3 linked regions of the Anaerocolumna chitinilytica genome follow. The protein of the gene in region 2 binds, or shares a complex with, the protein of the main gene of each other region. Links are inferred from orthologs where the notes say so. Each region holds a gene or a part of one and is shown on either strand. Other genes may lie near its edges.

Region 1 (4,096 bases), 3.0 Mb from region 2 along the record:
TCGGATATGATTTCTGTTACAAAATCAAAGATATCCCGGAATATCGGACGGTCATCCTCCTGGATGGCCAACATAAAGATGATATTGACCTTGTTGTTCTTCCAATTGATTCCGGAGGGATGAACAGACACTGCAATGGCTGTCTGCTTTGAACACATCTCAAAGGGGTGAGGCATGGCAATATTGGTATAAGCACTGGAACTAATAGATTCCCGTTCAAAAATACTTTCTTTGAAATCTGCATCTACAAATCCCTGCTGTTCTAGAGCATCGGCCATAAAAGTAATAGCTTCTTTTTCAGAAGGAAAGTCCTGATTGAAGAAAATCAAATCCTCATAAAAAAGGAATTTCAGTTTGTTCTCCATTTTCATTTTTAACTGTTGTTTTTTGATACTTTCAATGACGGAAGTTATAGCTCCGATATCTTTATTTCCCATCTGAACCGGAATCTGTATCAGGGGAACAGACGGATGAGGAATAATCGGAATTGTGGAGATAATAAACTGATAATCCTTGTAGTTTATTATTTCATCGGAGGAAGATATGACTCCGGCGATAATGATGTCATCTTCAAATATCATACCAATCTTTTTTACCAGATTCAGATGAATGGAATAATATTGCGGGCACACAATTAATACCATGACCTTATTCATCAATGCCCGCTGCTCTTCAATCAATACACCGATATGCAGGGCGATATAAGCAATCTCATCTTCGGATAGAATACAGCCTTCCCGCTGGTTGATGATATCAGCGATAAAAACAGAAACATCGTATATAAAAGGACAGGTATTCTTTATGGTCAAAAACTGCGGATTGCGCAGGTGGATATTATGCTTTAACCTTACCAGCATATTACGCAGATGCAGTGCAAAGCGAAGGATAAAATCCTGGCTGTTTAGATTAAAGCGGTAAGTGTTACGTACTTTATTCTGAATTAATTCTATTAACTCATGGATTTCAGGCGTAATGACATCTTCTAACGAAGTTTTCTTTGAATCCATCAGATTTTCAGGTACCACCTGGGACATTAGAAGAAGTGATAAATCATAAATATCGCCGGAGGTAAGGGTGATGTTAAAATACTGCTTTATCTCTTTTGCCATTTTCTCCATAATTTCCAGGATGAAGGGAGCAATGATGTCGTCCACATTCTCAGGCAGGGATTCCTTAGAGCTTGCTCCTTCTCTGGAACGCTCCATCGTAATACCTACATGGAGGATAAAATTCATCAAAGCAAAATCATCGATAAATAATTGATGCTTTAACAGAATATCCGTGATAATATGCTTTACTATCTTAAGGTCAAGATTCGGCAGATAAACCTGTAAGGATTCAAGATTGCAGCAGAAATCCTTTGTATCCTCATAGATTAGATGGGATATTAATTTTTTCTTATTCTTTTCGGAACCTTCAATACTTCCGATATTGTTTTTGCTCTTAAATACTAAATCAAATTCACCCAGCTTGGATTTCAGCCTGCTGATTTCGTTGGTCAGGGTCAAAGGAGAGATACATAGGTCCTCCGCCATTTGATCCAGATTATAAGAAAGCCCTTCCATAATTAATTTCTTTATGATATAAGAAATCCGTCCTTCTGAATTCTGCGGAATAGAGGAGGGTGAGGTATTAAGAATCTGAGAAGCCAGAGAAAAGTTCTCCAATAGGAAGCCATTGCGGGAAGAGGCAATAATATCCGGGTAGGCTGAATTTAAATCAGCAATGTAAGATTTTACACTGCGTACGGAGTAACTTAGAGCAACGGAGATTTCAACGGCGGTAACCCATGATTTCTGCTGGCTTAGATAAGTTAATACCTGATATTTTTTATCTTTCACTCAAATCCTCCTTTCTACATGACTTTATAAATTAGGATACCTATCTGACAGTCTACACGATTTTGTGAATTGGGATACATATCCTCATTCTCCTCGATTTTAAGAATTAGAATATCTTTTTACAATTTTATTATATAGAATCCCAAAATTAAAGCAATGGCAACGATTGCACTTTAATAGTGCAAATCCTGTAATAGAAAATTATGAGTAAAAAAATATAATGTATTCATAAGGTGTTGCACAAACACGAAAAAGGGAAGGAGGATATGCTCATGGACGGAATTGAGAAAAGCATGGAAATCATTGCGTATGGCGGCGAAGGCAAGAGCCTTGCTATGCAGGCAATACAAAAAGCAAGAGTAGGAGCCTTTCTGGAAGCAGAAGAATTACTGAAACAAGCAGACGAGGCCATTGTGAAATGCCACCAGCAGCATAGTGAATTACTGTTTTATGATGCAGAGCATAATGATTTACAGATTTCAATGCTTTTGGTGCATGCCGCAGACCACTTGACGAGTGCTGACATTATTAGAGAGATGGCAGAAGAAATCGTTCATATGTATAAGGAGATTAAAAATGTATAGGATAGCATTGGTATGTGAAAATGGTGCCAGTACCGGGATGGTAGTACGTAAAATGCAGGCTGCAGCTGAAAAAAAGGCAATAGAAGCAGAGATAAAAGCGTACCCATTTACACAACTGGAGAATTTTATTGAAGAAAAAGATGTAATATTGTTCGGACCCCAGCTGGCGTATAAGTTAACCCAGGCAAAGAAGACTTTTGAGAAATATGCAGATAAGATGGAAACCATAAGTCCGGTGGATTTTGGAATGATGAACGGAGAAAAAATACTAAACGATGCAATTAAGATTGCCGACAAATAAAGGAGAAAAAAATGAATAAATTAATTGATTCATTGCAAAAAGCTTTGATGCCGTTAGCAAATAAGATCAGCGCAATCAAATTCTTAAGTGCGTTGGGAGCTACGTTCCAGATATTGCTGCCAATTATTATGATTGGTTCCTTTTCCTGCCTTGGTGCGTTTTTAAATATTCCTGCCTGGCAGAGCTTTGTAACCGGCACAGGACTCGCTTCTGTATTCATGACAGTTCAGTCCCTGACGCTTAGTATAATTACGCTTTACATAGCTTTTGTATTGCCGTATCAATACGCAACCAAAATTGGAGGAGCTCCTCTTTCCAGTGCAATCACAACCTTTATGACTTTTCTTTTGGTTACTCCTACGGAACTTTATACCAACATTCCCGAAAAATGGTTAGGTTTCCCCGGTTTATTTACCTGCATGATTATTACTGTGATTGTAGTAAGACTTAGCAAGCTATTGGTTGATAAGGGCTTGTATATCCATATGCCCGATGGCGTACCCCCTATGGTGGAAGAGTCTTTTAAAGCGATGCTACCTACATTAATATTTGCTGTTGTGGGTATAACAATCAATGTTTTAATGGCAAAGACCAGCTTTGGAAGCATTCATCAGGTGATTTATACCTTTATTCAGACTCCTTTACAGAGCTTTGGCCTCTCCTTCCCGGCTTATCTGTTTGTACAGGTTCTGTCAACCCTGTTTATGTTCTGCGGTATTCATGGAAATGCGATTTTTAGTATTATTTCTCCTCTTACCATGAATGCATCTGCTGAAAACCTCAGCGCATTGGCTGCAGGAACACCGCTGCCTCATATTATAATCGATTCCTTCTCCGTATTGTGCCAGCCCGGTGGTATCGGCGGTACTTTCGGACTTGCATTCCTGATGGCATTTGCAGCTAAGAGCAAGAGAATGAAGACTTTGGGAAGATTATCAATTGTACCTGCTATCTTCGGTATCAATGAGCCCCTGTTATTCGGTATTCCCATTATGTTAAACCCTTTATTATTCATTCCTTATGTTTTGAATCCAATCATTTGTACCTCCATCAGTTATATTTCTATCGCGGTTGGGATTACACCCAGACTTACCGGAACAACGGTTAACTGGACAATGCCTACGATTATATCCGGCTTTCTTGCCCAGGGTATTCCGACGGCAGTACTTCAGATCATATTAATTCTCATTACTACGCTGATTTGGTTCCCGTTCTTTAGACTTGTAGACAGACAGATTGTAAAAGAAGAATCCGTAGCAGCAGAATAGTAATTAAATATAAATTTCAAGGGGCTGTCGCAAAGTAAGCTCTGTGCAGTATGGCAAGCCATATCCACAGAGATACCTATTGCGGCAGCCCATCACATAAGG
Region 2 (4,231 bases):
ATTCTTTTCTTTCAAAAGCAGACAAAGAGTCTCTGACAGAAGAAATACCTGCAAACCGGCTGGGAAAGGCTGAAGAAGTGGCGGAACTTACCTGGCAGTTAGCCGCCGGAAATGATTATCTGAACGGACAAGTGATTGCACTGGATGGAGCATGGATCTAATAAACTATCAAAAAGAGGGTCCAATTATCACTAAAACTTTGTGATAATATGAACCCTCTTAATCATTAATTCCATTATAGTTTACTTACATCCGTCTCTCTTATAATTTTTCGCAAAGGCAGAATGTATCCGGGAGATACAGACAACTCATCCACTCCCATTTTAAGAAATGTGCTAGTAAGTTCTGCATCTGCTCCCAGTTCGCCACAGATTCCTACCCATATCCCCGCTTTATGAGCATTCTCAATTACCATCTGAATCATCCTGAGCACGGCAGGATGGTGGGCATCATAGAACTCATCCAATTGCGGATTCTGTCTGTCAATTGCCAAAGTATACTGAGTAAGATCATTGGTGCCAATACTAAAGAAATCCACCTCTTTTGCCAGTTCTTCACTCACCATAACAGCTGCAGGAGTTTCAATCATAATCCCCTGTTCCACCAGTCCATAAGCGATACCCTGCTCATTTAGTTCTTCCTCTACCTGCTTTGTTATCTCACGAATCCTTCGTACTTCCTCGACGGAAATAATCATAGGATACATTATGGCAATATTTCCAAAAGCGCTTGCGCGGAACAGAGCACGCAGCTGTGTTTTAAAGATTTCCGGTCTGGTAAGACATATACGGATAGCTCGGCAGCCCATAGCTGGATTTTCTTCCTTATCTAACTTAAAATAATCTGCCTGTTTATCTGCACCAATATCCAATGTGCGGATAATGACCTTCTTGCCTGCCATTGTCTGCGCTACAGTCTTGTAGATGGTAAACTGCTCTTCCTCCGTAGGATATTCCTTTTTCTCCAGATATATAAATTCACTGCGGAACAGCCCAATTCCCGCGGCATCATTTTGCAGCACCATCGCCAAATCCTTACTGTTGCCTATGTTGGCATAGAGTTTAATCTCCTTACCGTCAAGGGTTATATTTGCCTTGCCGCGCAAGTCTTTCAAAAGTCTTTTTTTCTCATCTTCCGCATTCATTCTCTTTTGCAATTCAATGCTCAGAGATTCCTCCGGATCCAGGTGGAAACTGCCCGAAAAGCCATCTACAATACCGATCTTTCCATCCATCTGGCCCATTACTTCCTCTGATAATTCAACACCAATCAAGGCGGGGATATTCATTGTTCTGGCTAATATGGCCGTATGTGAGTTGACAGAGCCTTTGACAGTAACAAAAGCAAGAACTTTTTCCTTATCGAGCTGCACGGTCTCACTGGGAACCAAATCCTCCGCCACAAGAATTGAGGGTCCTTCCAGTGAAAAACAACCATTCTCATTCCCGGTAAGATTGCCTAACAGCCGTTCAGATACATCCTTAACATCTGCAGCTCTTCCACGCATGTAGTCATCGTCCATATTCGAGAACATCTGTGCAAAATTGTCTCCCGTAGCTGCTACGGCATATTCTGCATTTACCTCCTGGCTTATGATAATACTCTCGATGGATTCGTTATAATCCATATCTTCCAGCATCATCTGGTGTATTTCAAATATAGCCGCTTCTGATTCTCCGATTTTCTTCAACGCTACTTCGTAAAGTCCTTTCAACTGTTCAATTACTTTATCCCTGGATTCTCTGAAACGGCGTATTTCCGCATCGCAATCAGTAATTTTACTTCTTTTTACCTGCTGTTCCTGCTTTTTATAAATAAGTATTCTGCCAATAGCAATACCGCCAAATACACTTTTTCCATGAAATGTCTGCATTTATTTTCCCCTTTCCAGACTTTATTTCATTCAACAGAAGATAACCTAACTTACAATTTATTCTGAAAGAAACTCTCCAATGCAACAACGGCTTCTGCCTCATCCTCACCTTCAGCTGTTATCAGTATTTCCTGTCCCTGTTTTACACCAAGTCCCATAACCGCGAAAATTCTTCTGGCATCCGCACTTTTCCCATTCATGTTAATAGTAACAACGGATTTATATTCCTTTAATAATTTTACCAATTCTCCGGCAGGTCTTGCATGAATACCTTCCGGATCCGCAATGATATGATTAAATTCTTTCATCTATATTTTCTCCTTTTAATGTTGTTTCCGTAATTTAATCAGTTATCCTTTTCTTTAATAGCCCCAGCATACCGGCTGCCACAAGTGTGCCAAGAACTAATGCCATCAGATACAGAAAGGGATGTCCAACTACAGGAAATACAAAGATTCCCCCATGAGGTGCCATAAGAGTCGAGCCAAATCCCATTGAGAGAGCTCCGGCAAATGCTGAACCAAGTATGCAGGAGGGCAATACTTTTAAGGGATCAGCAGCAGCAAAGGGAATCGCTCCTTCTGTTATAAAAGCCAATCCCATAATAAAGTTGGCAGGAGCAGTTTCTCTCTCTGCTTTGGTAAATTTACTTCGGAATATCAGCGATGCCAAAGCAATGGCACAAGGCGGTACCATACCACCAATCATAACAGCCGCCATTATATCATAATTGCCTGCTACGATAGATGCTGTTCCAAATACATAAGCCGCCTTATTAAAAGGTCCACCCATATCAATAGCCATCATACCAGCCACAATAGCTCCAAGCAGAATCTTACTGCTTGTCCCCATACCCGTCAGGGCATTATTTAAGGCGGTATTAAGGAAACCAATAGGCGGTTCCACTACAAAGGTCATAATTAAACCGATTAAGAGAATACCGATAAGCGGATAAAGTAAAACCGGCGCCAGCTTTTCTATGGTTTCCGGCAGCTTGTCAAAAAGCTTGCGTAAAAGTACTATAATATAACCTGCCAAAAACCCGGCCACCAAAGCACCTAGAAATCCGGACTTACCGTGTGCTGCAATATACCCGCCAATAATACCTACAGCAAGACCTGGCCTGTCTCCAATACTCATGGCAATATAGCCTGCCAGTATCGGCAGCATAAAACCAAAGGCGGCTCCGCCGATGGACTTAAACAACGCAGCAGCAGGTGTTATAGATCCAAAATTTGCTCTGACTTCACCGGATACTGTTGTCATATCAATGGACATGGAATCAATCAAAAAAGCAATAGCAATCAATATACCACCGCCAACTACAAAGGGGAGCATATGGGATACACCGTTCATAAGATGCTTATAGATTTGATGTGTCAATGAATTTCCTCCAGATGAAGTCCTTGCTTCCTGTGAGCCTTTATTATCAGCGTGATATACAGGGACGTCCCCCTTCATAGCACGCTTTATCAGTTGATCCGCTTTACTGATACCATCAGACACCTGGCATTCAATGACTTTATGTCCGTCAAAACGCTCCATGGGTACCTTGGCATCTGCTGCTACAATAATGCAGTCTGCTTTTGCAATCTCTGCTTCTGTCAGAACATTTTTAGCCCCGCCTGAGCCTCTGGTCTCCACCTTGATAAAGCACTGATTAGCCCTGGCTGCCTTTTCTAACCCTTCTGCAGCCATATAGGTATGAGCAATTCCCGTAGGACAGGAGGTAACAGCTAGAATATTAAAGGTATAACTTTTACTGTCACTAGTATCCTTCAGCTCCTGTGGGACTTCATTACTAGCAGGAGCCTCCTCATCTGCATCATCAATTACCTGTAAAAATTCTTCTGTTGATTCCGCCTTCTTTAGTCTCTCTACAAATTCCTCATTCATCAGCAGTACCGATAACTTACTCAGTACATCCAGATGTACATTATCACTGGAATTAGGTGCCGCTATAAGAAACAGCAGATGTACCGGTTCTCCATCCAGGGAATCAAAATCCACACCCTCAGGGATAACCATAGCCGCCAGTCCCGGGGTTTTCACTCCCTGGCATTTACCATGGGGAATGGCAATACCTTCTCCGATTCCGGTGGTGCCTTCTTTTTCACGTTCAAATACCTGTTTGATATACTGCTCTCTGTCACTTATTTTTCCGCTTTTCACCATCAATGTGACTGCCTGTTCCAGCGCTTCCGTCTTATCAGCTGGCATTGCTTTCAGTGCTATGCTCTCTTTGCTTAATAACTCTGAGATTCTCATTCTTTACCTCCTGTGCATCTTTACGTCCGAATCAAAAACAACTTATATCTGATTTAACAATTCATCGACTTGCTCCCTGGTTGCAAACAA
Region 3 (4,127 bases), 4.0 Mb from region 2 along the record:
GGGGATTGGTAATGGATAGCCCATTTTTCAGCCGTATAAAGGTTGGTTTTAAATGTGCTAACAGCCCAATAACAAATTCTTCATCCTGCTTTAACTCGTAAGCATTGTCTTTATCATAGATATCTATTAATTCATTAATAAGCTCCAGTAATTCCTCACTGACCACTTTTCCTTTATCCATATCTGCATTTATGTCGATGGATTGGAGTTTGGAACCACTGATGTGGAGCAGGATATAAGCTATTTCTGCTTCCGGTATCCTTATATAAAACTCCTTTTCCAGGGATTCTGCGATTCTTAAAGCAAGCTCATAATCCTCATGATATATTATTTTATCAGTTTCTTTTGCATCAGCAGAAAGGACATCCTGACTTTTTATTCTCATGATAGCTATGGTGATATGAAGCACCAGGGAACAGTAGGAACTATTCGTAAGCTTGATAAGTTTTTTATCCATGATGCTGCTAAGACACTGTACTACCTGCTCTAAAACCTTATAATCTATTAATTGAAAAATACCTTTATTTTCTTTCTCATAAAATTCTCCCAGAACAGACCATTTTCTCTCACCGATTGCCACTCTGATATCTAAGTCATCTGTGTTCTCGTCTAGAAAACGCTTCACTGCCAGGCGATAATTTCTTTCCGTACCTTCAAGGGTTACTCCGTATCCCTGTTTTCTGATTAGCATCAGATCAAATCGTTCAAACCATTCCTTAATCGCTTCCATATCACTGCTGATGGTTGCTTCACTGACACCAAGTATGTTGCTGTAGTAATAGAGCTTTTTTGGCTCTCTGTCTTTTAGAATCTCCAGAATAAGGCTTGTTCGCCTTTTCTCTTTATTGATAAAATCTATGGTTTCATTTGACTCAAGTTCTTCCATTAGTAAGTCTTTACTGTGTTTCTCTCCCTCAAGCCATATACCGGTACCTGCTTTGGTACTAAGGCGAAGTCCGTACTTTTTTAAGAAACCTTCGGTATTATCCAATTCTCTTTGAACGGTTCGTTTGCTTACCTTCACATCTTCTGCCAGTTTTTGAACAGGGACTGGCCTTTCTTCTTTCAGAAGTATCGTAAACAATTGTATGAGGCGCGGAGATAACATCATATCAGACCCTCTTTTCCATGACTTTTTCTTATTCCACAACTGCTGTATAATTACAATTCTATAAACCGGAACTAAGGGTTTGCAAAATACCCCGAAAGATATCCTGCAATCCCCTGTCCGTTTCTTTATTTCAATTATTAAGCTTTTAATTCTTCCACTAACATATCATACTCAGGTGCTGCCATGAAATTCTTGATTAACACCAGTCTTGCTTTCGGGCAGCTATGAGCTGCACGCTCTCTTAATTCCTCATGAGTAACAACGATCTGTGCATCCTCCGGTATGGAAGAAACAGATGCGTGAACTACATTGATAGAACCAAGTCCTGCTGCTGCAAGTTTTTTACGTAATATGGTTGCTCCCATTGCACTGGAACCCATTCCTGCATCGCAAGCGAATACGATATTTTTTACGCCTTTTATAGCTACAGTATCAGCTGCCGGAATGCCTTTGGAAGCATTCTTCATTTCTTTCATCATCTTCTGGGCAGCTTCCAGATCTTCTTCTTTGCCAAATATCTTTAACAGAGGAACTGCAACTACACAGGATACCGCACACGCAATCAATACGGAAAGAATAACACCTACATAGCTGTGTTTTTCTGTCATACCAAGAACGGCAATGATACTTCCGGGTGAAGCGGGTCCGACAAGACCTGCTTTTGTAAGTGTTAAAGTTGCTACTCCACTTGCACCACCTGCGATTGCTGCCAGAATCAAAATAGGATTCATTAATATATAAGGGAAGTAAATTTCGTGAATACCACCAAGGAAATGGATGATTATTGCTCCAGGAGCGGAACTCTTAGCATTTCCCTTGCCCGCGATACAATAAGCAAGAAGAATACCAAGTCCAGGACCAGGGTTAGCTTCCAGTAAGAAGAAGATAGACTTACCGGTTTCTGAAGCCTGCTGCATACCCATAGGTGATAAAATACCATGATTTACTGCATTATTTAAGAATAATATCTTTGCAGGTTCAATAAATATACTTACCAAAGGAAGAATTCCGTGATTTACAAAGAATCCAACACCTGCTTCCATTACAGAATTAAGTCCTGCAACGATGGGGCTGATACCAAGGAATCCAATAACAGCCAGAATACCGCCTATAATACCGATGGAAAAGTTATTTACCAGCATTTCAAAGCCAGCTATTACTTTACCTTCAATTAGTTTATCAAATTTTTTGATTATGTAACCGGATAAAGGTCCCATAATCATTGCTCCTAAGAACATAGGTACATCTGCACCAACAATAACACCCATGGTTGCAATAGCACCCATTACACCGCCTCTTATTCCGCCAACATTCTTACCGCCGGTATAAGCGATCAGTAAAGGTAATAGATAGGTTGCCATAGGGCTTACAAGCCCTGATAATTTTTCATTAGGTGCCCAACCGGTGGAAATAAACAGTGCTGTTATAAGACCCCATGCTATAAAAGCACCGATGTTAGGCATAACCATACTACTTAACGCTCTGCCGAATGATTGAATTTTTTCTTTCATCTCATACCCTCTCTTTAAATCGTAATGGATTTCGCATATGACATTAAGAAGCGATTGGCCAATCTTTTCTTAAGATATTTTTATTATAAAGGATTCCCCTATTATTATTCAACTTAATAAAAATACCTTTTGTCACTAATCAATAATGACACGGTTAAAAAGCAAGATATTTTGTGCTTTTTGCTTAGGATAAAAGCACTATATACAAAAAAGAATAATTGAAATTCATATTCCTGCTAAAGTGTATCCCTGCAAACTGCAGACATTCTGCACTACTGCATAAAAAAAGTGTGAAAAATACGATGTATTCTTCACACTTTTTCATACCGAAAGCCCTGACAGTCCAGACAAACTGAAAGCCAGCTACAATTTGTACATACTTCCGGCAGTTTATTTTTATCCAAAATATATTCTTTCACAAGACTGACAAATCCGCGCCAGGTTACAACCTCATTCTCATGTAGTCCGCATAGCATTAAAACCTTTCTGTCATACTCCATAACCTTCTGACCCGAAGTGCAGCCTTCTTCCTTTAAATGAGGGCAGCTGCTGCAGATACAATCTCCTGTCACTACCAGTCTAACCAATGTCTCAGGGTTTTCAAAAAGCATATTCACAACCGCTGTCATATTCCTGACGAAATCTTCGCTGTAGCCATAGCCTTTGAATTGCCCGATACACATACCATGATGTGGTCTTAAGTCTATCACTTCTTACCCCTACAATTTCAAACGGAAAACATTCTGCAAAATTGCTTTTCCTGTTTCCGTTCTGAAAATATTCCGGTATACATTATTAATCGTAACCTCTGAAGCCTTATCTTCATCCAAATTTACAAGAAAATCTGCTTCAACCAATATCTGATAATCCTTTTCTGTAATATTAGTATAGGTATGATGATGTGCTATCAAATAACATACCCTCTTAATAAAAGCTTTTTCGTATCCCAGCTTTGCCAGCATTGGCTCTGCTACAATAGGGCCTTCAATCTGTTGATAATTTCCCGCACTGCTGTTATATTTTCTCTCACTTACCTTAATACCGATATCGTGGACAACTGCTGTAACCTCCAGTATTTCTCTGGTTTCCTTGTCAAGCTCCTCTAGTTCTCCTATGGTTTTCGCATAAGCATACACTTTAAGAAAATGATTGATTCTCCTTACATCTCCTGCATAATATTCAATCATTTCATGAATAACATCACCGATTTGTTTCATAGATTCTCCTTTTTGTATCAAAAATAATGCAATAAATGCCCATTCCCTTTAATTTGCTGGCAAAAAAAGGAACAGGCATTTATGACTAATTATTAAACAAATTCATTATCGGAGCATTGTAACTGATTGCTTTGGAAAAATAATTATTCGTGTTGTCTTCCTTCTCATCCTTATTCTCTTCCATGAAAATCTCCATAAACTTCATATAGTCGTCATAAGAAAAGAGCTCTTCAAGGATATTATTATCTTCCGTCTCATCTTCTGTCTCCGTTCTAACCAGATTACTCT

The links.
Region 1: the proteins of bsdcttw_RS21705 (region 2) and bsdcttw_RS08520 are in contact, whole or in part, in an NMR structure (PDB 2LRK), measured with the Escherichia coli proteins. The link is inferred for Anaerocolumna chitinilytica from one-to-one orthologs.
Region 3: the proteins of bsdcttw_RS21705 (region 2) and bsdcttw_RS04425 are in contact, whole or in part, in an NMR structure (PDB 1J6T), measured with the Escherichia coli proteins. The link is inferred for Anaerocolumna chitinilytica from one-to-one orthologs.

Annotation. Positions count from the first base shown.
Region 1 is NZ_AP023368.1:1,965,729-1,969,824, forward strand. The notes cover bases 935-3,769. They hold bsdcttw_RS08520 (PTS lactose/cellobiose transporter subunit IIA), read left to right. Parts: upstream 935-2,113; coding sequence 2,114-2,425; downstream 2,426-3,769. Other genes in these bases: bsdcttw_RS08515 (BglG family transcription antiterminator), read right to left, coding at 935-1,841; bsdcttw_RS08525 (PTS sugar transporter subunit IIB), read left to right, coding at 2,418-2,726; bsdcttw_RS08530 (PTS sugar transporter subunit IIC), read left to right, coding at 2,738-3,769. In the rest of the region: more of bsdcttw_RS08515, read right to left, coding at 1-934; more of bsdcttw_RS08530, read left to right, coding at 3,770-3,994. UniProt on the Escherichia coli protein: The phosphoenolpyruvate-dependent sugar phosphotransferase system (sugar PTS), a major carbohydrate active transport system, catalyzes the phosphorylation of incoming sugar substrates concomitantly with their translocation across the cell membrane.
Region 2 is NZ_AP023368.1:4,988,630-4,992,860, forward strand. What follows is about bases 553-3,522. They hold bsdcttw_RS21705 (HPr family phosphocarrier protein), read right to left. Parts: upstream 2,182-3,522; coding sequence 1,924-2,181; downstream 553-1,923. Other genes in these bases: ptsP (phosphoenolpyruvate--protein phosphotransferase), read right to left, coding at 553-1,873; bsdcttw_RS21710 (PTS fructose transporter subunit IIABC), read right to left, coding at 2,216-3,522. Outside these bases: ymfI (elongation factor P 5-aminopentanone reductase), read left to right, coding at 1-161; more of ptsP, read right to left, coding at 236-552; more of bsdcttw_RS21710, read right to left, coding at 3,523-4,141; pfkB (1-phosphofructokinase), read right to left, coding at 4,184-4,231.
Region 3 is NZ_AP023368.1:987,248-991,374, reverse strand. The notes cover bases 436-3,301. They hold bsdcttw_RS04425 (PTS mannitol transporter subunit IICB), read right to left. Parts: upstream 2,623-3,301; coding sequence 1,249-2,622; downstream 436-1,248. Other genes in these bases: bsdcttw_RS04420 (DUF1284 domain-containing protein), read right to left, coding at 2,934-3,301; bsdcttw_RS04430 (BglG family transcription antiterminator), read right to left, coding at 436-1,111. Outside these bases: more of bsdcttw_RS04430, read right to left, coding at 1-435; more of bsdcttw_RS04420, read right to left, coding at 3,302-3,332; bsdcttw_RS04415 (HD domain-containing protein), read right to left, coding at 3,342-3,839; bsdcttw_RS04410 (lytic transglycosylase domain-containing protein), read right to left, coding at 3,925-4,127. UniProt on the Escherichia coli protein: The phosphoenolpyruvate-dependent sugar phosphotransferase system (sugar PTS), a major carbohydrate active transport system, catalyzes the phosphorylation of incoming sugar substrates concomitantly with their translocation across the cell membrane.